DNA from 2 places in the Brevibacillus sp. MCWH genome. Region 2 is predicted to be linked to the other one. Evidence: predicted binding sites of a transcription regulator. Region 2 holds the regulator's gene; the other holds the start of a gene.
The links. The regulator CtsR, encoded in region 2, represses protease genes until heat stress. The targets are predictions, from matches to a motif close to ATGGTCAATAAAGGTCAAACA.
Positions count from the first base shown of each region.

Region 1: a site for CtsR is predicted at 5,633-5,653, ahead of clpP (ATP-dependent Clp endopeptidase proteolytic subunit ClpP). Genes of this name have one in related genera too.

Region 1 is NZ_SDLF01000011.1:120,688-131,984, reverse strand. Features, by position in the region: gene trxB (thioredoxin-disulfide reductase) at 1-172, shown strand, start outside; gene rapZ (RNase adapter RapZ) at 417-1,298, shown strand; gene ETC00_RS12105 (gluconeogenesis factor YvcK family protein) at 1,365-2,375, shown strand; gene whiA (DNA-binding protein WhiA) at 2,382-3,332, shown strand; gene ETC00_RS12095 (HPr family phosphocarrier protein) at 3,384-3,641, shown strand; gene ETC00_RS12090 (AAA family ATPase) at 3,828-4,379, shown strand; gene ETC00_RS12085 (hypothetical protein) at 4,551-4,724, shown strand; gene ETC00_RS12080 (H-type small acid-soluble spore protein) at 4,749-4,928, shown strand; gene clpP (ATP-dependent Clp endopeptidase proteolytic subunit ClpP) at 4,993-5,586, opposite strand; gene ETC00_RS12070 (bactofilin family protein) at 5,707-6,846, opposite strand; gene ETC00_RS12065 (anti-sigma factor family protein) at 6,846-7,406, opposite strand; gene ETC00_RS12060 (RNA polymerase sigma factor) at 7,393-7,998, opposite strand; gene ETC00_RS12055 (hypothetical protein) at 8,125-8,343, opposite strand; gene ETC00_RS12050 (branched-chain amino acid ABC transporter substrate-binding protein) at 8,918-10,120, shown strand; tRNA gene ETC00_RS12045 (tRNA-Arg) at 10,405-10,482, opposite strand; gene ETC00_RS12040 (hypothetical protein) at 10,524-10,688, shown strand; gene rpoN (RNA polymerase factor sigma-54) at 10,757-11,297, shown strand, end outside.
Region 2 is NZ_SDLF01000021.1:90-11,386, forward strand. Features, by position in the region: partial or broken rRNA gene ETC00_RS15930 (23S ribosomal RNA) at 1-84, shown strand, start outside; gene ETC00_RS15935 (MGDG synthase family glycosyltransferase) at 325-1,455, shown strand; gene ETC00_RS15940 (HAD-IA family hydrolase) at 1,481-2,167, shown strand; gene ETC00_RS15945 (CtsR family transcriptional regulator) at 3,056-3,520, shown strand; gene mcsA (protein-arginine kinase activator protein McsA) at 3,566-4,081, shown strand; gene mcsB (protein-arginine kinase McsB) at 4,103-5,164, shown strand; gene ETC00_RS15960 (ATP-dependent Clp protease ATP-binding subunit) at 5,244-7,694, shown strand; gene radA (DNA repair protein RadA) at 7,795-9,162, shown strand; gene disA (DNA integrity scanning diadenylate cyclase DisA) at 9,172-10,248, shown strand; gene pssA (CDP-diacylglycerol--serine O-phosphatidyltransferase) at 10,360-11,088, shown strand; gene ETC00_RS15980 (nucleoside triphosphate pyrophosphohydrolase family protein) at 11,248-11,297, opposite strand, start outside.

The DNA.
Region 1 (11,297 bases), on a different contig from region 2:
GCGTATGCACACCAAGGTAAAAGGAATTTTTGCCGCAGGGGACGTGCGGGAAAAAATGCTGCGCCAGGTCGTGACTGCTACCGGCGACGGTTCCATCGCTGCTCAATCGGCTCAGCACTACGTGGAAGAACTGAATGAGCGGCTGGCGGAAGAAAATGTCACAATGTCTTAACCTCCTTGTAACATAAATGAAATATTTGGGCGGTACACTAGAAGACGATGAATTGACCCCCTTATCTATACGAACCATACTTGCGTGGCTGCATTCAGCCGCGTCTTTTTTTTACCGAATCGGATGGGACAACCCGCTTCAGGTGCGATGCAGTCCGGCCGGTTCCACGGTTAGGTGGTTGGGAGGGTACGAATACGACAGTGGTTATGGTATGCTTATGTCAGAATCGTAGGAGGCGAGTGGAGTGACGGAAGTGGGAAAAGACAGAGCCATCAATTTGCTCATTATTACGGGAATGTCGGGTGCTGGCAAGACCGTAGCCGTACAAAGCTTGGAAGATTTGGGGTACTTTTGTGTCGACAACCTGCCTCCGGTGCTGATTCCCAAGTTTGCGGAACTGATTAAACAATCGGGCGGCGGCATCGAACGGGTTGCCCTGGTGATTGACCTGCGGGGACGAGAGTTTTTCGAAAGCCTGTCCGAAGCGATTGACAGCCTGAATCAGATGGAGGGTATTTCGTTTCATATCCTGTATCTCGATGCCAGTGACCAGACGCTGGTGTCCCGCTACAAAGAGACACGCCGACGCCATCCGCTTTCGCCGAACGGTTCGCCATTGGAAGGCATTCACGCCGAGCGCCGCCTGCTGCAGGAAATGAAAGGGCGGGCGCATCAGATTATCGATACCAGCCAGATGAAACCGGCACAGCTGCGTGAAAAGATTATCAGTCAATACGCACAGCAGGGATCGCCGCTGACGATCAACGTGCTGTCGTTTGGTTTCAAATACGGTACGCCGATTGACGCCGACCTGATGTTTGACGTGCGGTTTTTGCCGAATCCGCACTACGTGGAGGAACTGCGGCCGAAGACGGGATGTGACCCGGAAGTGGCCGAATACGTCATGAATCATAAGGAGACGAAGGAATTTATCGACAAACTGGTCGATTTTCTGTCCTTTACATTACCCCATTACCAGCGGGAGGGAAAAAGCCAGCTGGTGATCGGTATTGGCTGCACAGGTGGCAAGCATCGTTCGGTGGCGATCACCGAGCACATCGGGAACGTCTTCAGCAAAGATTTTACGGTTCGCATCAGCCATCGAGACATTGACAAAAACAAATGAGCATAGGATGGCGAAAGGACATCTGCGAGGAACGCCTGTGTGGATCAGCATATAATGAGGTGACATATGCCGACAAGGAGAAAGGGAACGCAGCCCGGGGAACAGCTGCGGGTTGTCGTGATCGGCGGGGGAACGGGATTGTCTGTCCTGCTGCGGGGGTTGAAGCATGAACCGGTTCACATCACGGCGATTGTTACCGTCGCCGATGACGGAGGAAGCTCAGGCATACTGCGGGAGGAGATGGATATGCCCCCGCCCGGTGACATTCGCAACGTGCTGACGGCCCTCGCCGACACCGAGCCGTTGATGGAGAAAGTGATGCAGTACCGTTTTTCAACCGGCACGGGATTAGCCGGCCATAATTTGGGGAATCTACTACTTGCAGCGATGAACGAGATTACGGGAGATTTTGTGACAGCAGTGAAAAAGCTGAGCGGTGTCCTGGCTGTGCGCGGCGACGTGCTGCCGGCGTCCACCCAGTCGATTCGGCTGCTGGCCGAAATGGAGGACGGCTCGATCGTCGTCGGCGAGTCCCAGATACCGCTTACAGGCAAGCGGATCAAGCGCGTCTTCCTCGATCCCGAAGACGCAGTGCCGTTAAGCGAGGCCTTGTTGGCCATTGAAGAAGCGGATGCGATCTTGATCGGTCCCGGCAGTCTGTACACCAGCATTTTGCCCAACTTGTTGGTGCGCGGACTGTTTGATGCCGTGAAGCGTTCGCCATCGCCAAAACTGTACATTTGCAACGTCATGACGCAGCCGGGTGAAACGGATGGGTACACCGCGTCCGCGCACGTGGAAGTGATGTACCGTCACGTGGGCAGTCCATTTTTGGACACCGTAATCGTCAACTCGGCTGACATTCCCGCGCATGTCTTGGAAAAGTATGCGGAAAAGGGGGCAACTCCGGTCATCTGCGATCTGGAGCGATTGCGTCAACTGGGGCTGCACGTCGTGGCGAAGCCGCTGGTAACGTTTGAGGACGGTTATCTGCGTCACGACGCGCACGCCGTAAGCAAACAGGTGGTATCCCTGATCAGGCGCAAGCGCAGGATGCAGAAGCTAGAGAAGGAGTGAGGGTCAATGTCATCATTCGCCGCACAAACGAAAAAGGAACTGACCATGCTGGACACCCCCGAGTGCTGCAGCCGGGCGGAGCTGGCTGCCTTGATCCGGATGAACGGCAGTCTGCAATTCGGGGCAGGACGGCTGGTGCTGGATGTGACAACAGAGAATGCGGCGATTGCCAGACGGATCTACACCCTGACCAAGCGCCTGTTTCATATACACGCCGAACTCTTGGTGCGCAAAAAAATGCGGCTGAAGAAAAACAACGTCTACATCGTGCGGATTCCGCACAAGGCGCACGAGATTTTGCAAGAACTTGGCATTATGGACCAAGACAAGTCCTTTGTTCAGGGCATTTCACCGGAGATCGTCAAAAGCTCGTGCTGCCGGGCGGCCTATCTGCGCGGGGCGTTTTTGGCTGGCGGTTCGGTGAATCATCCGGAGGCGTCCAGCTATCATTTGGAAATTTTCACGTCCTACCAGAATTTTTGCGAAGCGCTGACCAAGATGGCCAACCGCTATCGACTAAACGCCAAGTGTATCGAGCGGAAAAAAGGGTATGTGCTCTACATCAAGGAAGGCGAGAAGATTACTGAATTTCTCAGCCTCATCGGCGCGCATCAGGCTCTCCTGTACTTCGAGGACGTGCGGATCGTCAAAGACATGCGCAACTCGGTGAACCGCTTGCACAATTGTGAGATTGCCAACATCAACAAGACGGTAAATGCCGCTGCCCGCCAGATGGAGAACATCAAGCTGATTCAGCAGGAGATCGGCTTGGAAAACCTGCCGAAGCGGCTGCGGGAAGTGGCGGAACTGCGTTTGATGCACCCGGACATCAATCTGAAGGAGCTGGGGGAAATGCTGCCCAGCGGTCCGGTCAGCAAATCAGGCATCAATCACCGGTTGAGAAAAATCAACGAAATTGCTGAGAAATTGCGAGAAAAACAAAATGTATCCATCTAGCAGCATGGTATACTTATCGGTAACGAGTACACTGTGTGAGGAGGTCCATACATGGTTCAACAGCAGGTTGTGGTCAAATTGAAAACTGGGTTGCAGGCCCGTCCTGCGGCATTTTTCGTGCAGGAGGCCAACCGCTTTGTATCGGAAATTTTTGTGGAGAAAGGAAACAAAAAAGTAAACGCAAAAAGCATCATGGGCATCATGAGCCTCGCCATCAGTTCGGGAACGGAAATCACGATTTCGGCGGAAGGCCCTGATGCGGCTCAAGCGGTCAGCAGCCTGGCCAATCTGGTCAGCAAAGAGGAATAGGCCGCAACGTTATTGACACCTTGCAGCGCAGCTCCGTTTGCAATCGCAATGCTGCTCCTTGCAAGAATCAGAGGCATAATGCAAAGCAACTTCATTCTTTGCGGGTGCCTCTTTTTCTTTTACCGTGCGGCGGCGATGGCGTTGTACTCGGCTGTTTCACATCCCGTGTAAAAAGGGTGAGTGACCATGATTGTAATGATAAATGGTGCGTATGGCGCCGGGAAGACGACGGTTGCCAGCAGGCTGGCTGCATCCATACCGAACAGCATGCTGTTTGACCCGGAAGAGGTGGGCTTTATGCTGCGCCGCATCGTTCCGGAGGAAATGAGGCTGCGCGAGGAAAAGACAGATAATTTTCAGGATTTGCAATTGTGGAGGGTGCTGACGGTAAAGGTGGCCGGGCTGCTGAAGATGACCTACGGGAAGCATTTGATTGTTCCCATGACGATTATACATAAGGAATACTTCACATACATTTTTAACGGCTTCAAAGAGCTGGACAAACATACCTGCCATTTTTGCCTGATCGCCAGCCGGGAAACCCTCTATGAACGGCTCAGAAGGCGGGGAGAAGCGGAGGGGAACTGGTGTTACCGGCAAATCCCAGCGTGTGTGGAGGCTTTTCAGGACACATGTTTTGAAGAAAAGATTATGACGGATGGGGTGCCGGCAGAGGAAATCGTTGATTACGTAAAAAAACGTATCGAAGCGATGGCCCATGCTGACGCGACGGGGTGATTTGGAGCAACCGTAATATCCTCAAGGTACGCGTCTGTTTGGGGCAGGCTGCATGTTTTCCCGTCGCCCGGGGGAATCTAACAGATGAAACAGGCAAGGCTTCCACTCGCTGCCGCATGCGATGGAGTCTTTCATCACCCGGTGCCCAACCGCGCCAAAGGAGGGAGACGTGTGGAGAACAACCGTGACACCCTATACGAAGGACGCGACCAGTACGACATGGACATTGACCGTATGGTAAACGAGGGGCTCGGCGGCGGACAGGTCAGCGACCAGAACGGATTGATCGAGGAGTCGACCACCGATACCATGACGGGCGCCAGTTCGGCCCGCGACAATCGCTGACAGCACCAAGGGAGGGAATGATACATGGATGTGAAGCGCGCACAGGAAATCCTGCGCTCCTCGGAAAAAATCGAGGTCCAGTACAAAGGGCAGCCGGTCTGGATCGACGGCGTGGATGAACGAACCGCGACGGCCCGCGTCCACATTGAAGGCAATCCGGCCAACAGCATGGCGGTCGAGGTCGGACAATTGGAGGAGAAGTAAAAACACCCGGCCTTGCTGGCCGGGTGTCGTGCTTCGAGGGGAAGAACCCTGTCAAGCCGATTGCTTATTTGGAAGAGGATTCCGGCGTGATTACCTTGTCGATCAGGCCGTACTCCAGCGCTTCCTGAGCGGTGAGGAAGTTGTCGCGGTCGGTATCCTTTTGAATCCGCTCCAGCGGCTGACCGGTGCGCTCGGCGAGGATTTTGTTCAGGTGTTCGCGCATTCTCAGGATGCGTTTGGCAGCAATTTCGATGTCGCTCGCCTGGCCTTGCGCGCCGCCGAGCGGCTGGTGAATCATCACTTCGCTGTTCGGCAGGGCAAAGCGTTTGCCCTTGGCGCCCGCCGCCAGCAAAAACGCCCCCATCGACGCGGCCATGCCGACACAAATGGTGGACACATCCGGTTTGATGAATTGCATCGTATCATAAATCGCCATACCGGCGGTAATCGAACCGCCCGGGCTGTTGATGTACAAGTGGATGTCTTTGTCCGGGTCCTCGGCCTGCAGGAACAGCAGTTGCGCTACGACGATGTTGGCAACGGTGTCGTTGATCGGCGTTCCGAGAAAGATAATGCGATCCTTTAGCAGGCGCGAATAAATATCATATGCACGTTCACCGCGATTCGTCTGTTCGATGACGGTGGGAATCAAGTTCATATGCATTAAGCCTTCCTCCTCTCTTGGTAAGATTAATCATACACGAAAGGTCAGTAAAGGTCAAACAGGTAACTGCAAGCCTTTCTCTCAGTTCTCTCCCAATCCTGCCTCTCCTAAACCTTATGGCGTCAGAAATGTTTTATTCGCCTGACGGACCGCGCAGGCCAGCGATCCGAGGAAGGCCATCCACACCGGCAGCGCGAACAGCCAGCCGGCAAACGGGATAATCAGCAGGCACTGCAGCGCCACCACGCCCAGCAGCTCGGCGAGCAGGGGGGGAAGCCGCCAGCGAAAACGCTCGGCCAGCCGGATGCCGATCCAGGAGCCGACAAACACCTTTGCCGACCAGGTAAGCAGCACGAATGCCAGCAGCAGCGCCACCGTCACCGGAATCCCGACGACGGTCACCAGCAGCGCGATCGACAGGAGCGGCAGGCCGAGCACCAAGCCGGCGCCACAAGCGAACGCCTGTCCCGGGTGCCGGTCCAATTGGCTGTAGATGCAGCTCAGCCCGGCCGGGAAGAGAAAGCGCACAGCCAGCCAGAGCAGCAGCGTGCTGAGCAGCGACGAGAGGCCCAACAGGATGGGAAAGTAGGAAAAGGTGTCTTGGTCTGCAGCCACCACCGCGGGGGAATACAGTTCCTTCCCTTTGAGGACAGCGCCGGAACCGATCGCAGCCCGATGCGGACTGGAGTAGACCAGATCGCCGCCGATCACGGCAGGTGCGTCAATCTGCAGGGAGCTGGAGTGGAGTAGTGAGATGCCTTCTCCGATTTCGCCCGTGATGCGCAGGGTGTCCACCTTGCCGTTTGCTTCACGGGCCACTTTGCCGTTCAGGTCCGCATGCGGGGTAAACATCAGCAGGCTGCCGCCTATACGGCCGTTCTGCTCCAGCACGATGTGGCTGGAACCGACGGTGACGTTTCGTTCCACATTGCCGGAGATCGACAGCTGCTGCGTGAAGGCGCGCACATCTCCCGCGACAGTGCCGTCGATGCGAGTGTCGACCGCAAACGCGAGGACATCACCGGTGACGCGTCCGCGTATCTGTACGTTTTCTGCAAGCACGTACAGGTCGCCGTTCACTGTTCCTTCGATGGAGACCGTATTGGCGTTGACCGCCAGATCGCCGTCGTGCACCGCGTCAGCCGGCAGCACGTAGCTATGGTTTGACACTGTGCCGAACGCATGGACTGCATGTGCCGGCACAAGCAGGAAAACGGACAGTAGCAGGCAGAGGATGAGTTTGATCCGTCCCATCAGTCGACCTCCCGATTCTGCAGCCGGGATGGAGGAAAGGGAAGGAAGCGTATGTTCACCAGCAAAAGCAGACCGATCAGCAGCAGCAGCGGCAGCGGCAGTGCCACCACGTATGGACCGGGGACGTTGAACAGGTCACCGGCGTTGTCCTTCAGCCACAGGGCTGATCCCCAAAAGAAGCGGGATGTCCAGGAATTCCACGCAGAGGCAACCCAGTGAAACCACACACTCTGCCAAAAAATGAGATACCCGGCCGCAACCGCCAGAAGAGTGCCCGCGCCAAGTATCGCCCGCCACAGCAGGCGGCGGCGATGCCGCCTGTGCAGGATGGCAATGCCTTCAATCTGCGCCGCCGTGAGCGAGTCCAACTCCAGCGGCGGCAGCGACGTATCCGCGGCGAAAATCGTCTCTGCCAGCAGATGCTGCTCGCCGGTCAACCGCTCCCACGACTGCCGGCAGTGAAAGCAGTGGTCCAGATGCACTTGAACGCGGGCCGCTTCCTCGGCGGACAACTCGTCATCGCTGTACATCATCAAAGTCAGTTCGTCAATATGCGGCATCGGCCATTCTCCTTTCCTCCCGATGTTTCTCCAGCAATTCTTTTAACTGCTTGCGGGCCCGGAACAGCCGGGTGCCCACGGTGTTTTTGTTCATCCCTACAATGCTGCCGATTTCTTCATAGCTCATGCCTTCGACAAAACGGAGGGTCAGAATCAGCCGGTCGGTTTCGTTCAGGTTGTCCATAAGCGCTGTCAGCTCGGTATGCGTCTCCTTTTCCACGAGGAACCGTTCCGGGCTTTTGACAGTCTCAGCGGGGTGTTTATGTACGTGCAGCAACAACTGTTCGTCCTCCAGCACGATCTCCCGTTTTTTGCGCAGGAAGTCGATGCACGAGTTGGAGGCGATACGGTACAGCCAGGAGTGAAAGGGCAGTGCAGGATCGTATTTGTGCAAATTTTGCGCGACTTTCAGCCAAATTTCGTTGTACAGGTCCTCACCGTCGTGATAGCCGCTGACCAGCTTGCGAACGATGCGCATCACGCGCGGCGCAAACAACAGGACCAACCGGTGGAACGCCCGCGGCTGTCCGTTCACAAACTGCACGGCCAACCGGGCGGCTTCGCTGTTGAGTCGCGCCAGTTCCTGATCCATCACGCATCCCTCCTCCCAGTGATCAATACGGGATCGCCTCCGTCAAAATTTCAATCGACGGGCTCCCTCCTTCAAACATAGCAGGAGAGGCGGGCACTGGAAAAGAGGGGAGCTTCCGAAGCGGACTCAGGCTTCCGTTTCTTCCGCTTCGGTTAGCTCAACAGCCAGGCGCAGCGTCGCGTTCATTTTCCGTCCCTTGATGATCGTGTATTCTTCCACCTGTCGGGCCTGCAGCTTGTTGATGGCCTCGGCCAATGCCTGTTCGTCCGTATACGGCTGAATGGTCAGCAGGCATTCTTCGTCGTTCGCTTCCTGGTAGATGAGGTACAATCGCTCGTTTGCCACGAGAACCGCTCCTTCTTGAACTTATCCACAGAGTTGTCAACAGGTTGTGCACAAAAACGTTTGTTCGCAGGATATGTGCCGTTTCTTCATAGTGTGGCATGCAGACGCAGGAAGGTTCATTGGTAATTATTGGTATTTTTGTGTGGCAAGGAGAATCACGTCCATCTAGACGGACAAGCAAGCCGTTTGGCGGATTCATCCGTTGTAACAGCCTGTCTTTTTCCCGTATAATAAGGCAGAAAGCAGTGGGAGAGGGGAAGTGCAAGATGGAAACGACGGTCATTGTGGCCAGTGTCGTCATGTTTATCGGGTTTATCGCCTTGACGCTCTATGTCACGAGCAAAGCGTACTCCCGCAAATACAAGGAATAGAGAAATAGCCAAACGCGCATGCAGCCGCTTCCCGACGGGAGGCGGTTTTCCTTTTTCATCATCTTGGAATCGCTCCTATAGGTATTGCCTATATCTTGCATCTATTTTATCTGTTGCAAATTTTCGTATTTATTTTAAAATATGAGCAAGTGGTTTTATTTCATCAATTGGTTTGCTGGTAAAGTAAAGGGGGATTTCTCGCGATGAAAAAACAGAAATCATTTGCGTTTCTTGCAACGGTTTTGGCGCTGGGCACCGCTCTGGCCGGCTGCGGACAGCAGCAGTCTAGCGACAGCGGCAGCAATTCCGGCTCCAACTCGGGTTCGCTTCAAAAACTGGTGATCGCTTCGGTCGGCCCGCTGTCCGGTCAGTACTCCGATTACGGCAGCACCGCCAAGGCGGGGGCCGAATACGCCCTGAAACAAAGACAGGAAGATTTCAAAAAACTGGGCTTTGACGTTCAACTGCTCGCCCAGGACGACCAGGCCGACCCGAAACAGGGCGTGGCGGTTGCGCAGATGCTCATCTCCAATCCGGATGTCATCGGCGTCGTCGGCCACGTGACCACCGGTGCGTCGATTACGGCATCCGCCCAGTACGAACAGGAAAAACTGGTCATGGTTTCGCCGTCCTCGACCGGGGCCAACCTGACGGAAGAAGGCAAACAAGTGGTGCACCGCATCTGCGCGCGCGACGACATGCAGGGCTCCAAGGCGGCTATCTACGCCAAGAACCAGTTGGGCGTCAAGTCGGCCTACATCGTGCACGACAAGCAGGCGTACGGTCAGGGACTGGCAGACGAGGTGAAAAAGCAATTTGAAAAGGACGGCGTCCAGGTGGTCGGCTATGAAGGCATTACCGCCGGCGAAAAGGACTACAGCGCCGTGATCAACCAAATCATCGCCGCCAAACCGGAGATGATCTACTTCGGCGGCTACTACTCCGACGCCGGCGTGCTCATCAAGCAGCTTCGTGAAAAAGGCTTCAAAGGCATCGTGATGGGCGGCGACGGCTACGACTCCGCTGATCTGGTGAAAATCGCAGGCGCCGACAATGCCAACAACGTCGTGTTCACGTCCGTCGTTGGCGACATCGGGGCGACCGAGGAAGGCAAGAAATGGATTTCCGAATTTGAACAGGCTACTGGCAACAAAGTCGGGATCTTCACGTCCTTTGGTTACGACTCGATGAACGTCCTGCTGCACGGTCTGGAAGAAGCGATCAAAGCCAACAACGGTCAAAAACCGACCCGCGAGCAAGTGCTGGAGCACGTGCACAAGATCAAGGACTTCCAAGGCCAGTTCGTCAAAGTCGGATTTGACGACAAAGGCGACAACGAGTATGCGTCCGTCTACGTGTACAAATACGAAAACGGCCAGAAAGTATACGTGGGTGAAGCGCAGTAACGCGCGGATGAGTCCGGTCGATCGCATCAGCCGGAACGGGACCGCAAGCTGAACAAACAGGACCCGCAGTAAAAAAGCGCTCTGGAGAATGCTCTCCAGGGCGCTTCAGCGTGTAGACAAAGTGAGTGGTGCATGGGTGATAGGACCCGTTCGCTTTCTTGACGACCAGCAAAGAAGTTGGTAGCGTCCGCTGCAAAACGCGACGCGGGCAGGGGGGCATGTACACGTAAAAAACGCGACCCTCTGCCTGGCAGAGAATCGCGTTTATAGCTGATTGCCACGTATGGTGCGCCCGGTAGGAGTCGAACCTACGCAAGACGCGGTTCCGGAGACCGCCGCTCTATCCACTGAGCTACGGGCGCGTGACGATCTTTATTATAGAACATATTTTAGGGATATGCAAATGCAAAAACTGGAAAATCACAAAAAACTTTTTGGGGCAGAGGCAGTCACACCGCTGCTGCTGAGTCTTCGTGTTTGCCAACAGTACGCGCAGCGGTCAATGTCGGTTGATTGGGCGAGCAGACATATTGAAAATCAAATATTGGCAGGAAAATTGCATGATTGAGCGAATATAATTGAGAAAAGACAGAAGTGCCGAAATCTGCTGCATAATAGAGAAGGGGGGCGAACTCGATGAACATGGGACTGGGTCTTTATCAGGAGCAGACGCTGAAGCTGGTGATGACGCCGGAGTTGAGACAGGCGATCACCATTTTACAGTATTCGGCTGTCGATCTGCTCTCCTATCTGCAGGAACAGGCAAACGAAAATCCCGTAATCGAGTTGCAGGAAGAGGCGGTGGACGCGGCACCTGTAAAAAAGGAGCGTCCGGCTCCGGAAATCGACTGGAAGGAGCTCGTGGGAAATCGGGCCACGGGTGAATACTCCGTGGGGAAAAATGAAAGCACTTACAATCCGCTCGACTTCGTGCATCACGACACGGTCACGCTGTACGAACATTTGGAACGGCAGCTTGGCTACGTCAAGGGCTTTACGCCGCTGCAGCGGAAGATTGCCTTGTTTTTGATCGGCAATCTGGACGAAAAGGGCTATCTGGAAGTCCCGCTGGAGGAAGCGGCGGAGCGCCTGGGGGTGGCGTTGCACGAGATTGAAGACGTGCTGGCCGTCCTGCAGCACTTTGACCCAGCCGGGGTGGCGGCCCGCAGTCTGGAAG
Region 2 (11,297 bases):
AAGACGATGAGGTTGATAGGTTCGGTGTGGAAGCGCGGCAACGCGTGGAGCTGACGAATACTAATCGGTCGAGGACTTATCCACTCCAATGATCCTTTGCACCATGCATATCCAGTTTTCAGGGAATGACGGTCCCCTTAACTCAAGCAGTTAAGGGGTTTTTTGCATTTTGCGCCATGCGTGCAGGCAAAAAACTTGTCGAGAACTTTGGTATGGGGCTGACAAGTTCCCCCTTGATAGACGGCGATGGGGTAGACTAACATGAGAAGGTACCGAGTTCAGGCGTTGGAGTAGGTAAGAGTGAGGAATGAAGGAGAATTTATCATGAAAAAAATTCTGATCTTTTCTGCTTCCATCGGCAACGGTCATAATCAGGCAGCTCGGGCAATGCAGGAAAGTCTGGCCGAGAAGGGTTACACGTCCATGATCATTGATACGTTGGAATACATCAGTCCGACGTTTCACAAGATTTTGCTGGAAAGCTACATGAACCTGCTGCGGCTATCTCCCAAGATGTGGGGACGGATATACCACAATACGGAAAAAATCCGTTTTTTTGATATGAACTTATGGATGAACAAGCTGCTCGCCAACAAGCTGAAAAAGTTGATCAACAGCGTACAGCCTGATGCGTTTATCGCCACACACCCGTTCGCAAGCTGTATGCTGTCCGTTTTGAAAGGGAGAAATGGCTGGCGAGAGCCCATCTACACGATCATTACCGACTATACCATACACCCGTCATGGATCAATCATCACATCAATTATTACTTTATCGCGCATGAACAGTTGTACTATTTGGTGGACATCTACCGGCACGATCATCGGAAGTTCATCCCGCTGGGGATTCCGATCATGCGCAAGTTCCGCCAACCGTTGGACAAGGAGCTCATCCGGCAGAAGCTGCAGATTGCGCCTGGGACGCGCTGCGTCGTCCTTTCCGGAGGCGGTCTGGGACTCGGTTCCATGGAACAGGTTCTGGACGGACTGGAAGCGATCAACCTGCCGCTGAAGACCTTTATCCTCACCGGTACCAACGACAAGCTGTATCGCAAGGTATCCGCACGCACCTACCGACACGAGGTGATGCCGCTGCGGTTTATCAATAACTTTCACGAGTACCTGGAAATCGCCGATCTGATCGTCACCAAATCCGGGGGACTGACGACGGCGGAAGTAATGAGCAAACAGGTGCCGATGATTATTTACAACCCCCTGCCGGGCCAGGAGGAACGAAACAGCCACTTTTTGCTCAACAACGGCTGTGCCGTTCACGCCAACGTGTCCGAGCAGTTGATTTATTTTATCGAGGAATTGCTGCACAATCCGACGAAGGTAGAATACATGAAAAGAATGGCACAAAAAATAGCCAAACCGGATGCTGCAGAACGCATCGCTGATTTCATTCACAACGACATGACAACCCTGTTTGGGGAAGACAAAGAGACAGAGTAACCGGACAGGAACAATGGAGGGAGCCATGAGCATACCGTACGCTGTTTTGTTTGACATGGACGGAACCTTGTTGCAGACGGAGAAGCTGTCGACACCTGCGTTTCAGCGGACGTTTGAACAGCTTCGCGAAAAAGGTCTGTGGGACGGCCCCACCCCTGGCGAGCGGGAATTGGTCAATGTCTTGGGCATGACGATTGAGCAACTCTGGGCAAAATTGCTGCCGGGGGTCAGCGAAGATACCAAACAGATGGCCGATCGGCTGCTTTTGGAAAACGAACTGGCCCTGCTGCGGCAGAACGTCACCGATCTCTACCCGGGTGTCCGCGAAGTGCTTACGAAGCTGCATGCCGAGAACGTGGCCCTGTTTGTCGCCAGCAACGGGCAGGAACAATACATTGAAGCCATCTGCGATCATTACGGGCTGACGCCGCTGTTTACCGACCTGTACTCCGCGGGCCGCTTTCACACGCGTTCCAAACGGGATCTCGTGGCCAAACTGCTGCGTGATTACGATGTGAAACAGGCCGTCATGGTAGGAGACCGGCATTCCGATGTGGAAGCGGGCAAAGCGAACGGCCTGTTTACCGTGGGCTGCGACTTCGGTTTTGCCAAACAGGGGGAACTGGACGGAGCCGATGTGATCATTACCGCATTCTCGCAGCTGCCGGATCACCTGCCGGCCGCGACAACAGTTAACAGCAACCATCCCTAAACCTTCCGTTTGGGGATGGTTTCAGCGTGTAGACAAAGTTCGCGGCGCATGGGAGATCGGGCCCGCTCGCTCGCTTGACGCCCAGCGCAGAAGCGGATAAAGTCCGCTCCAAAACGAGACGCGGGCAGGGGACAAACATCTGGGTGTTTCGCGGAAGTGAGACTTGTGTCCCCTGTTGATCCCCGCGTCTTCGTTTTTCCGCTGAGTGGGTCGTCAAAGGAGCTCGCTTGGCCCATCCTGCCATGCGACGGACATTGTCTTTTGCTTCGGTTGATGAATGGGCAGGCCTTCCGGCCTGGAAATCATTTTCTTATGGACGTTTATCCAATGAACGGTTTGTCTTCAGTCTGAAACCATCCCTAAACCTTCCGTTTGGGGATGGTTTCAGCGTGTAGACAAAGTTCGCGGCGCATGGGAGATCGGGCCCGCTCGCTCGCTTGACGCCCAGCGCAGAAGCGGATAAAGTCCGCTCCAAAACGAGACGCGGGCAGGGGACAAACATCTGGGTGTTTCGCGGAAGTGAGACTTGTGTCCCCTGTTGATCCCCGCGTCTTCGTTTTTCCGCTGAGTGGGTCGTCAAAGGAGCTCGCTTGGCCCATCCTGCCATGCGACGGATATTGTCTTTTGCTTCGGTTGATGAATGGGCAGGCCTTCCGGCCTGGAAATCATTTTCTTATGGACGTTTATCCAATGAACGGTTTGTCTTCAGTCTGAAACCATCCCTAAACCTTCCGTTTGGGGATGGCTTTTGTTTTGGTTTCAACGACAGCCATTTTGCCTACACTAGAAACTGTATTCCCCTCTTGCATCCGTGCCATAAAGCCATTATAATCAAAGTCAAAGATAGTCAAAGTCAAGATCAAACACAGTGGAACAGGAGGCGACGACTTGCGGAACATCTCGGACATTATTGAGCAGCATCTAAAGCGCATCATTCAAGAGAGTCCGAACGGCTCCGTCGAGATACAGCGCAGCGAGCTTGCCGACCTATTTCAGTGTGTGCCGTCACAGATCAATTACGTCATCAACACCCGCTTTACGGTCGAAAAAGGATACATCGTCGAGAGCAAGCGCGGCGGGGGCGGCTACATCCGCATCCGTAAAGTGCAGATCGTCAGCAAAGCCCGGTTGCAGGAGCTGTTGACCGAGGAGCTGATTGGCGAGAGCATCTCTCAGGGAGTGGGTCATGCGATTGTTGACCGCTTGCTGGAGGAAGGGTTGATCAACAACCGGGAAGCGGCTTTGATGAAAATCGCCACCTCGCGCAATGTGCTGACGGTGGAGGCGGAAATCCGCGACCGACTGCGGGCCAACATATTAAAACAGATGATAGCTGCCATTTTGCTGCGGTAGGGACTTTCACCAAGCCAACCCGGACCGGTTAGGAGGGACGATCTGATGAACTGTGAAGAATGCGGGAAACGACCGGCGACGCTGCATCTGACCAAAATCGTCAACGGCAAAAAAACGGAATATCATATCTGTGAGCACTGTGCTCAGGAAAAAGGGGATGTCTTTGCCGGTTTTCACAACTTCAGCATCAACAATCTCCTTTCGGGGCTGTTGCACTTTGATCCAATGACCAAAAAATCGCAGGAACCGGTACAGAAGCCGCTGCGCTGCGAAACCTGCGGGCTCACCTACGCCCAATTCAGCAAAAGCGGCCGGTTCGGTTGCAGCGACTGCTACACGTTTTTGGGCGACCGGTTGGATCCGCTCTTTCGCCGGATTCACGGCAATACCCAGCATATAGGGAAAGTGCCGGAGCGAACTGGCGGTCAACTCAAGCTGCGCAAAGAGCTGGAACAGCTAAAAAGCACGCTGCAGCACTACATCGCCAGCGAAGAGTTTGAAAAGGCGGCCGAAATTCGCGACCGCATCCGGGCGCTGGAACAAAAAATCGCGCAATCGTAAGCAGGGGGAGGTGAGGCGGATATGTCCCAACAGAAGTTCATGCAAAACCCGTGGAGCAACTGGATGAAAGGGGAGGGACCCGATTCCGACATCGTCATCAGCACGCGGCTGCGCATCGCCCGCAACCTGCGGCAGCATCCGTTCCCGCTGCTCGCCACCGATTCCCAGGCGGAAGAGGTCGTGAGGAAAGTGGCGGAGGTGAGCAGAAGCGAAGCGATGAAAAGCCGATACCCGGTGCAGCTGCTCCAGATGGACCAGCTGAGCCCGCTGGAGAAACGCGTGCTGGTAGAAAAACACCTGATCAGTCCCCACCTTGCCGAAGAATCCCGCAAAGGGGCTGTCCTGCTCAGCGAGGATGAATCCGTCAGCATCATGGTAAACGAGGAGGACCACATCCGCATTCAGGTGCTTCTGCCCGGCTTTCAGTTGAATGAAGCATGGGAGGTCGGCACCAAGATTGACGACGTGTTTGAAACGCAGCTGACGTACGCGTTTGACGAGAAGCGGGGGTATCTGACGAGCTGTCCGACCAACGTCGGCACCGGCATCCGCGCCTCGGTCATGCTGCATCTGCCAGCCCTGGTGATGACCCAGCAGATCAATCGCATTTTGCAGGCGATCAATCAGGTAGGACTGGTCGTCCGGGGCATCTACGGCGAAGGCAGTGAAGCGCTGGGCAACCTGTTCCAGCTGTCCAACCAGGTGACGCTGGGGATGTCGGAAGCGGACATCTTGTCCAACTTGTACAGTGTCGCCCGGCAAATTATCGAACAGGAGCGCGTTGCCCGCCGCTATCTGATGGAGCACTCCCGCGTCGACCTGGAGGATCGTATCTACCGTTCCTACGGTATTTTGCGGTACGCGCGAACGATGGAATCAAAGGAAGCGTCACAGCGCCTCTCCGACGTTCGACTGGGCCTTGATCTGGGCCTGATCAAAAACGTGTCGCACCAGTTGTTGAATGAGCTGCTGGTGACGACGCAGCCCGGGTTCCTGCAGCATCGCGCCGGGCAGAAACTGACGCCGGAACAACGGGACGAACGGCGGGCCCGGCTGATTCGGGAGCGCCTCTCCGCCCACTGAGAACACAGGCAGTTGAGCAACAGCATTACAAATTGGCTTTTCCCATAGAGAGAACATACTGGTTGGAGGTGTACGCGATATGATGTTTGGACGTTTTACCGAACGAGCTCAAAAAGTGTTGGCGCTGGCGTTGGAGGAAGCCGTCCGCCTGGGTCACAAGGACATCGGCACAGAGCACGTGCTTCTCGGGCTGATCAGGGAAGGCGAAGGCATCGCCGCCAAGGCATTGCAATCGCTGGGACTTGGTCTCGACAAGATTCAAAGCGAAGTGGAGTCGCTGATCGGCCGCGGCACGGAACAAAACGGAGGCAACTACACGCCCAACTACACCCCCCGTGCCAAAAAGGTCATTGAACTGTCCATGGACGAAGCACGCAAGCTGGGTCACACCTACGTCGGTACGGAGCACATCCTGCTCGGTCTGATCCGTGAAGGGGAGGGGATCGCCGCGCGGATCATGAACAACCTGGGCGTCAGCCTGAACAAAGCCCGTCAGCAAGTGCTGCAGCTTTTGGGCAGCTCTGAAATGATGAACGCCCATCAGGCGTCCGGCGGCAATCCGTCGGCCAACACGCCAACCTTGGACAGCCTGGCCCGCGACTTGACGGCGATTGCCCGCGAAGGCGGCCTGGACCCGGTGATCGGCCGGCAGAAGGAGATTGAGCGCGTGATCCAGGTGCTCAGCCGACGGACGAAGAACAACCCCGTGCTGATCGGGGAGCCCGGCGTTGGGAAAACGGCGATCGCCGAAGGCCTGGCGCAAAAGATTGTGAACAACGAAATTCCCGAGACGCTGCGCGACAAGCGCGTCATGACCCTGGACATGGGCACCGTGGTGGCGGGTACCAAGTACCGCGGTGAATTTGAAGACCGGTTGAAAAAGATCATGGATGAAATCCGCCAGGCGGGCAACATCATCCTGTTCATCGACGAGCTGCACACCCTGATCGGGGCAGGCGGTGCAGAAGGCGCGATTGACGCGTCCAACATCCTCAAGCCGGCGTTGGCCCGCGGTGAACTGCAGTGCGTCGGTGCGACCACGCTGGACGAATACCGCAAATACATCGAAAAAGACGCGGCCCTGGAGCGCCGTTTCCAACCGATTCAAGTGGATGAACCGACCGTGGAGGATGCGATCAAGATCCTGCACGGGCTGCGCGACCGCTACGAAGCGCACCACCGCGTCAAGATCACGGACGAGGCGATCGAACAGGCGGTGAAGCTGTCTGACCGCTACATTACCGACCGCTTCCTGCCGGACAAGGCGATCGACCTGATCGACGAGGCGGCGTCCAAAGTGCGTCTGCAATCCTTTACCGTGCCGCCGAATCTGAAAGAGCTGGAAAGCCGCCTGGAAGAGGTGCGCAAGGAAAAGGATGCAGCTGTCCAATCCCAGGAGTTTGAAGAAGCGGCTGCGCTGCGCGACCAGGAGCAGAAGCTGCGCGAAGAGCTGGAGAAGACGAAAAAAGATTGGAAAGAGCGTCAGGGCAAGCTGAACATGGAAGTGACGCCGGAGGACATCGCTCATGTGGTGGCCAACTGGACCGGCATCCCCGTGGTCAAATTGAAGGAAGAAGAGACGGAGCGCCTGCTGAAGATGGAGGAGATTTTGCACGACCGCGTCATCGGCCAGGACGAAGCGGTCAAGTCCATCTCCCGTGCGATCCGCCGCGCCCGCGCCGGTCTGAAGGACCCGAAACGGCCGATCGGTTCGTTTATTTTCCTTGGCCCGACCGGTGTCGGGAAAACGGAATTGGCTCGCGCGGTGGCGGAAGCCCTGTTCGGCGACGAAGACGCGATGATCCGCATCGACATGTCCGAGTACATGGAGAAGCATTCGACCGCCCGTCTTGTCGGCGCGCCTCCGGGATACATCGGCTACGACGAAGGCGGCCAGCTCACCGAAAAAGTGCGCCGCAGACCGTACTCGGTCATCCTGCTGGATGAGATCGAAAAAGCGCACCCGGATGTCTTCAACATCCTGCTGCAAGTGCTGGATGACGGCCGTCTGACCGACTCCAAGGGGCGCACGGTGGACTTCCGCAACACGGTGGTGATCATGACCTCCAACGTGGGCGCCAACATGATCAAGAAAAACACGACGCTCGGCTTCACCACCGGCGATACCGAGAAAAAGTATCAGGACATGAAAGACAAAGTGATGGACGAGTTGAAGAGAAGCTTCCGTCCGGAATTCCTGAACCGGATCGACGAAGTGATCGTCTTCCACTCGCTGGAGCAGGAGCACATCGAGCAAATCGTCACCCTGATGACGGAAGAACTGCGCAAGCGCCTGAGAGAACAAGAGATCGATTTCCAACTGACCGATGCGGCCAAGAAAGTGCTGGCCAAAGAGGGCTTCGATCCGGCGTACGGCGCCCGCCCGCTCCGCCGCGCCATCCAGCGTCACATCGAGGACAAATTGTCCGAAGAACTGCTGAAGGGCACCATCCACAAAGGCGACACGGTCACCATCGACGCAGAAGACGACAAACTGGTCGTGAAGCGGTTGGAAAAGACCACGTCGTAATTCAATAAGGAAAGAATGCCTCCAAAACAGGAGGTATTCTTTTTTTGTGCACCCATGTATGATAAACATGTATAGGAGAATTCCCAAATGAGGTACGGTAATGTCAAAGTATAAAACGAAATACGCGTGTCAAGAATGTGGCTATGAATCGCCCAAATGGATGGGCAAATGCCCGGGTTGCAACAAGTGGAACACGATGGTCGAAGAAGTGGCGGTCAAATCGTCTCACCGGTACGAGCTGACGGTTGGCAGGCAGCGTACGGAAGCCATGCCGCTGACGCAGGTGGCGAGCGAGGAAGAACCGCGGATGGATACGAGGCTCGGAGAATTGAACCGCGTATTGGGCGGCGGACTTGTTCCCGGGTCGCTGATTCTTGTCGGCGGGGATCCCGGGATTGGCAAATCAACCCTGCTGCTGCAGACGTCGTTTGCGCTCGCCCATCAGGGGTTAAAAGTACTGTACGTCTCCGGCGAGGAGTCGGCGAAGCAGATCAAGCTGCGGGCCGACCGCCTCGGGATGAATACTCCGCCCATGTACGTGTTGGCGGAAAACGACTTGGAACTGATCGAACAGCATATTAATCATATAGATCCGCATGTGTTGATTATTGACTCGATACAAACCGTGTTTCACCCCGCCGTTCAGTCTGCGGCGGGCAGCGTGGCGCAGGTGCGGGAGGCGACTGCCCAGCTGATGCGCATTGCCAAGGGCAAGGGCATCGCCACCTTCATCGTCGGCCACGTGACCAAGGAAGGTTCCATCGCCGGCCCCCGCATGCTGGAGCATATGGTGGATGCCGTGCTTTACTTTGAAGGGGAGCGGCACAACACCTTCCGCATCTTGCGGGCGGTGAAAAACCGCTTTGGCTCCACCAACGAGATCGGGATTTTTGAGATGAAAGATCGTGGCTTGGCAGAAGTGGGCAATCCGTCGGAAATCTTTCTCGCGGAACGGCCCATCGGCGTCGCTGGTTCCACGGTGGTGGCCAGCATGGAAGGGACGCGGCCGGTGCTGGTGGAACTGCAGGCGCTGGTGGCCCCCACCAGCTTTGTAACACCCCGCCGGATGGCGACCGGGGTGGATCATCAGCGCGTGGCCATGATCATGGCTGTGCTGGAAAAGCGCATGGGACTGATGCTGCAAAACCAGGATGCGTACGTCAACGTGGCTGGCGGCGTGCGGCTGGATGAGCCGGCCGTCGACTTGGCGATTGCCGTCAGCATCGCCAGCAGCTTCCGCGATCAGCCGACCAATCCACATGACGTCGTCATCGGTGAAGTGGGGCTGACGGGCGAAGTGCGCGGCGTTTCCCGGATCGAACAGCGGGTCAGGGAAGCCCACAAGCTGGGGTTCAAGCGGGTGATCATTCCGGAAAAGAACATCCGCGGCTTGGAAGTCCCGACCGGCATAGACGTAATCGGCATCAGCAACATAGCCGATGCTTTGGACGAGGTGCTAAGGGGGTAGAGGCAACCTATGTTCGAGACAAATAAAAGAGAACCGCAGTTCAGCGATGTATTGCGCCTCGTCGCTCCCGGCACGCCGCTTCGCGAGGGGCTGGAAAACGTGCTGCGTGCGAAAACGGGCGGCCTGATCGTCGTCGGATACGGTCCGGAGATGAAAGGCATCGTGGACGGGGGCTTTTCCATTAATAGTGACTTCACGCCCGCTCATTTGTATGAATTGGCCAAGATGGATGGGGCGATCATAGTTAGTGAAGACGCCAAGCGAATTTTGTTCGCCAACGCCCAGTTGATTCCCCCCGCCTCCATCCCTTCGAGCGAGACGGGAACGCGGCATCGTACGGCGCAGCGGACGGCCATTCAGACGAATCACCTGGTCATCGCCATCTCCCAACGGCGTAACGTGATCACGCTGTATCAAGGCCATTTCCGCTACGTCTTGAACGAAATCAGCGTAATTTTGGCCAAGGCAAATCAGGCCCTTTCCACGCTGGAAAAGTACAAGGCCGTACTGGATCAGTCGCTGACCAACCTGGGCGCAATGGAGTTTGAAGAATTGGTGACGCTGCACGAAGTCACCTCTGTTTTGCAGCGGATCGAGATGGTTTTACGCATCAAGGCGGAAATTACCAAGTATATTTATGAATTGGGGACGGAAGGGCGGCTTGTCAGCATGCAGGTGGATGAGCTGGTCGCCAATATCGAAGAGGAAGCCCGCATGCTTGTTCGCGATTACTGCCGCGATCCCAACCTGTCACCGGAACAAGCGCTCAGGGACATGAAGAAATTAAGCGGCGATGAAATGTTGGAAATCAGTTCATTTTTGCGAATCCTTGGCTATCCCAGCAGCACCAGCATGCTGGAGGAGTCGGTGTCGCCGCGCGGGTACCGCATTCTCAACAAGATTCCCCGCCTGCCGATGACGATCATCACAAACCTGGTGGATCATTTTCACAATCTGCCGCGGATCATGATGGCCACCATTGAGGAGCTGGACGAGGTGGACGGCATCGGCGAAGTGAGGGCGCGGGCGATCAAGGATGGGTTAAAGCGGATCCAGGAGCAGGTGTTCATTGACAGGCATATTTAAGGTAGAATAGGATACAGGCAGGCATGATTGCATTGAACTTTGCCAAGGGGACTTGCCGGCAATGGACAGACGTTTCGTGTCTCCTTTGCGAACCAAACCAGGAGGTAGTCTATGTTCGTGAAATCGTTGCCGAACATGCTAACCATAAGTAACTTGTTTTTGGGAATCGTCGCCATCATTCTCGCGTTTCAGGGCGACCAGTACGTGGAATACGCGGCGATTACCGTCATCGTCGGGATGCTGATGGACGGATTGGATGGACGGGTGGCCCGCATGCTGAACGTGCAGAGCGAGTTTGGCAAGGAGCTGGATTCCCTTTCCGACGTCATTACGTTCGGGGTAGCCCCGGCGTTTATCATGTATGTGGTAGCATTGCAGGATTTGCACCTGTTCGGCATTATCGTGACGGCCATCTTCCCGATTTGCGGGGCACTCAGGCTGGCGCGCTTCAACGTCCAGGCAGGCGTGCCCGGCTACTTCGTCGGTCTGCCAATCACGGCTGCGGGCGGGGTGCTGGCGACGCTGGCCCTGTACCACCAGGTGTTCAACGTGGCGATGCTGGCAGCTGGCATGCTGCTGCTGGCCTTTTTGATGGTGTCCACCATCAAGTATCCAAACTTCAAAAAGGTGGGCATTCCGAAATCCGCGTATTGGATCACGCCGATCATTGTGGCGATTGTCGTGGTCGTGGCGATCAAGTATCCGCAGCAGTTTCCCAAAATCGTCTTCCTGCCGCTTGCCATTTACGCCCTGTACGGAATAAAAAAAAACGTTGACCTGTTGGTGAAAAAACTGCGTAAGAAAAAGGAAAACGAAGAAGAGTCGCTGCCATTTGAATAACGCCTCGCGGACGCATCCCGGTTTGTTTGGATGCAGACCGTCCAGCTTGTCTTGTCGAATTTTCGGTAAGACTGCCGAAAAAAACCCGCTCGCAAAAGCGGGTTTTTTTGTTGAAGTTGCAACTTTTCTTTGCGTACAATCGTAATACAAATTGGGAGTCTATGACAGATTGAATACCCCGAGGGTATTGAGACGCTCCGACTCCTGCC